DNA from 2 places in the Mesorhizobium ciceri biovar biserrulae genome. Region 1 is predicted to be linked to the other one. Evidence: predicted binding sites of a transcription regulator. Region 1 holds the regulator's gene; the other holds the start of a gene.
The links. Region 1 encodes PhoB, which activates phosphate uptake and scavenging genes when phosphate is short. Its sites were predicted from a motif close to TGTCATNNANCTGTCAT; they were not measured.
Positions count from the first base shown of each region.

Region 2: ugpB (sn-glycerol-3-phosphate ABC transporter substrate-binding protein UgpB) is a predicted target of PhoB. The motif match lies at 1,146-1,162, and genes of this name have one in related genera.

Region 1 covers NZ_CP015064.1:5,595,299-5,597,500, reverse strand. The annotation lists gene pstB (phosphate ABC transporter ATP-binding protein PstB) at 1-86, shown strand, start outside; gene phoU (phosphate signaling complex protein PhoU) at 113-820, shown strand; gene phoB (phosphate regulon transcriptional regulator PhoB) at 837-1,526, shown strand; gene A4R29_RS26375 (ROK family protein) at 1,543-2,202, opposite strand, start outside.
Region 2 covers NZ_CP015064.1:5,452,787-5,454,988, forward strand. The annotation lists gene ugpB (sn-glycerol-3-phosphate ABC transporter substrate-binding protein UgpB) at 1-1,082, opposite strand, end outside; gene A4R29_RS25695 (sensor domain-containing diguanylate cyclase) at 1,444-2,202, shown strand, end outside.

The DNA.
Region 1 (2,202 bases):
TGGTCGAGGAGGGCGCCACCGACAAGATGTTCACCACCCCCGACGACAAACGCACCCAGGACTACATCACCGGCCGGTTCGGCTGATCTCTGGCATATGAGGGACGAAGATCATGGGTGAACATACCGTCGCATCTTTCGATGAGGATCTGGAGCAGATCAGCCAGCTGATCCGCGACATGGGCGATCTCGCCCGCTCGATGGTCGGTGGCTCGACCAGGGCTTTGCTCAATTCGGACAATGCGCTGGCGCAGCGGGTGGTTTCCGATGACGCCATCATGGATGCACGCCAGCGCGAGCTGGACGATCGTGCCATCACGCTGATCGCCAAGCGCCAGCCGATGGCCAACGATCTGCGTGCGGTGGTCGGTTCGATCCGCATGGCCGGCGACCTCGAGCGCATCGGGGACCTTGCCAAGAACATCGCCAAGCGCGTCGGCACTGTCGGGCTGAGCGTCACGCCGCACGACCTTTCGCATTCGATCGACGCAATGGCGCAGCTGGTGCTGATCCAGGTGCAGGGGGTCGTCGACGAGTATGCCGCCGCTGACGCGGCAGCGCTTGCCACGCTCAGAAACAATGATGAACGCATCGACGTCAAATACACATCGGTGTTCCGCGAACTGCTGACCTACATGATGGAAGATCCGCGCAACATCACGGCGTGCACGCACCTGTTGTTTTGCGCCAAGAACCTCGAGCGGATCGGCGACCACGTGACCAACATCGCCGAAAATGCCTATTATGTTTTGACCGGCACGCAGTTGCCAGCCAATCGTCCGAAGCAGGACGAGACGGCAATGTCCGCGCCAGCGGCATGACAGGGGTGACCAGCCGATGATCGCGCCACGCATCATGGTGGTGGAGGATGAGGAGCCGCTAGGCGTGCTGCTCCGCTACAATCTCGAATCCGAAGGTTATCAGGTCGAAGTGGTGACGCGCGGCGACGAGGCCGAAATCCGGCTGCAGGAGAACGTTCCAGACCTTCTGGTGCTCGACTGGATGGTGCCTGCGGTTTCCGGTATCGAACTCTGCCGCCGGCTAAGGATGCGTCCCGAGACCGAGCGGCTGCCGATCATCATGCTGACCGCGCGAGGCGAGGAAAGCGACCGCGTGCGCGGCCTCTCGACCGGTGCCGACGACTATCTGGTCAAGCCTTTCTCGACGCCGGAGTTCATGGCCAGGGTCAAGGCGCTGCTGCGCCGGGCCAAGCCGGAAGTGCTGTCCAGCGTGCTCAAGGTCGGCGATATCGTGCTCGATCGCGAGTCGCACCGCGTCTATCGCAAGAAGAGCGAGATCCGGCTCGGGCCGACGGAATTCCGCCTGCTTGAATTCATGATGCGCCATCCAGGCCGCGTGTTCTCGCGCAGCCAACTGCTCGACAATGTCTGGGGCGAGACGATCTACATCGACGAACGCACGGTCGATGTGCATGTCGGCCGGCTGCGCAAGGCGGTCAACAACGGCCGCATGCCCGATGTCATTCGCACCATCCGTGGGGCGGGTTACGCCATTCGCGAGGACTGAACTCCCTCGTTTGAACTCACGCCACGTTCTTGCCGCCGAAACCGGATCTCGCCTGCACGCCCGGCGCAAAAATCTCCTGATCGACGAAGATCAGCGCCCGCATGGCGCAGCCTTCGCGGATCAGCGGCAGTTCGTTCGGCTCGGTGTCGAAGGAAATCGACTTGGAATGCTGGCCGCCGGCGGTCTGGGCAATCGCTTGCCGCAATGCCGGCTCGATCAGGTCGAAGGCGGCGGCGCTGACGCCGACCATGGCGACCGGCGCCGGATCGATCAGCGCGAACAGGCTGCCGAGGCCGTAGCCGAGCGCTTCGCCGGCCTTGCGATAGGCTTCCCGTTCGGGTCCGTCCCTTTCGCGGGCGGCGGCAGCCAGGGCGCGCATGTCGGCATCGCTGACATCGGCGACGGGTTCTGCATCCTCGCCCATCTGCCGCGCGTTGCGCCAGATGGCATAATTGCCGGCATAGGCTTCGACGCAGCCGCGCCGTCCGCAGCGACACAGCGCCCCGTTCGGCCGATGAATCATGTGGCCGAATTCGCCGCCCGAGGAATGGGTGCCGGTGAACAATTCGCCCTTCAGCACCAGCCCCATGCCGATGCCGTGCGACAAAAGGATAGCGATGAAATCGTCGCGGTAACGATCGGGGTCGCGCCAGCGCAGCGCCACCGCCATCATGTT
Region 2 (2,202 bases), 140 kb from region 1:
GACTTCTTGGTCGCTTCATAAGCCGCCAGCGTTACCGGCAGATAACCCGACTTCTGGTGCAGGTATTCTTGCACCTCGGTCTTCGACAGGTAGGCGAAGAAGGCCGCGACGCCCTTGTATTCCTCATCGGATTTGTCCGCGAAAACCCACAGGCTGGCGCCACCCGGCGTCGTGTTCTGCGGCGCACCCTTGGCGTCGCTGTCATACGGCAATTGGCCAATGCCGTAATTCATGCCGGACTTGACGATATCGCCAAGTCCGCCGGACGATTCGGTCATGATCCCGCATTCGCCCGCAAGGAAGATCTGCTTGGCTTCGGAGGTGCGGCCGCCATATTTGAAGGTGCCGTCCTTGGCGAGGTCCGCCAGCGCCTGGAAATGGTTGACGAAAATCGGCGCGTTGATCTTGAGCTCGACATCGCCGCCGGCCAGACCGTTCTGCTGGGTGGCCCATGACACGTCATTCCAGGCCGCGAAATTCTCCAGATGTATCCAGGTCAGCCAGGTCGAGGTGTAGCCGCAGGCGGCCGCGCCGCTCGCCTTGATCTTCTTGGCGTCTTCCCACACTTCATTCCAGGTCTTGGGTGAGCTATCGACGTCGAGACCAGCCTTCTTGAAGATATCCTTGTTGTAATAAAGGATCGGCGAGGAGGAGTTGTAGGGGAAGGAGAGCATGGTGCCGTCCGGCTTCGAATAATAGCCGACTATGCCTGGCAGATACTGGCTCTTGTCGAAGGTCATTCCAGCGCTGGTCAACACATCGGCTGCGGGCTTGATGGCACCTTCGGCCGCCATCATCACGCCGGTGCCGACGTCGAACACCTGGATGATGTCTGGCGCCTGGCCCGCGCGGTAGGCGGCAATGCCGGCATTCAGCGTCTCGGGATACGTGCCTTTGAACACCGGAACGAGCTCATAGTCGCTCTGGCTGGCATTGAAATCTTTGGAGATCTTGTCGACGACTTCGGCATTGGCGCCAGTCATGGCGTGCCACCAACTGATCTGCGTGACGGCAAAAGCGGAGGTTGAGGAAAGCGTCATAAAGGTAGCGGCAACACCGGCCGCGAAGCCGAAGGACTTCATGTTTCATCTCCCGTTTGTCATTGGCGAAAGGGGGCACTCCCGCGAAGGCAATATGTGTCGCTCATGACAATCAGACAACGGTTTTGTTGCAGATCGACGAACTTCACCCTTTACCTGACGCAACGCTCGCCTCCGCTTGGAGGCATGGAGAGCGATACGGTTAGCCGGCTTAGCGCGACGACAAGCGCGCCAGGAAGCACCGTCGGGACTGTCAAGCTGGCTTTCGGCGCGTCAGCCCTGATTGCAGCCGCAGCAACCCGAAGAGACACGCCAAGGTTGCAGCCGACTTTATCGATCCCTCAACGGCAACGCGCTACTCAATCCTGCTGCCCTGTTTATTTCCAAAGATCAGGTGAAATAAATGCTGACGGTCTACAATTGTATCGTCAACGAACATGATCTGAGACTGGTCGCACTCGCCGCGCTGATCTGCGGAATTTCCTGCTTCTCTGCTGTCAACCTGCTTCAGCACATAAGCCGTTCCACAGATCGGAACCGGCTTGCCTGGCTGATGATCGCGGCCACTTCGACCGGCTTTGGCATCTGGGCAACGCACTTCATCGCCATGCTCGCATTCACACCGGGCATACCCAGTGCTTATGATCCGGCACTCTCCGTGCTTTCGCTCGCTGCTTCGGTCACTTTGACGGCAGCCGGCATGTGGATCGCCACCTTGCGGGATGAGTTCGACTATCATCTCGTCGGCGGCGCCGTGCTGGGCGGCGGTATCGCAGCCATGCACTACATCGGCATGGCGGCGTTCGAGGTTCAGGGCCGTATCGAGTGGAACCTCTTGCTTGTCGCCGTTTCCCTGCTGGCCGGCGTAACGCTCGCGGCGCTGGCGCTGCGTGTCGTGCAGCGCCGCCCCTCCTTGAAGGCGACATCCGGCGGCGCGGTGCTGCTGACGCTGGCGATCTGCACCCTGCATTTCATCGGTATGGGTGCCGTCTCGATCTTCCCCGATCCCTCGATCGTCATATCCGAATACACGATCGAGCCGACCTCGCAGGCTTTCGCGGCCGCCGCCGCCACACTGGTGATCCTGGTTCTGTCGGCATCGGCGCTGTGGATCGATTTGCGCTTCCGTCGCCAGAAGCTCGAGGTCGACCGCATGCACGGC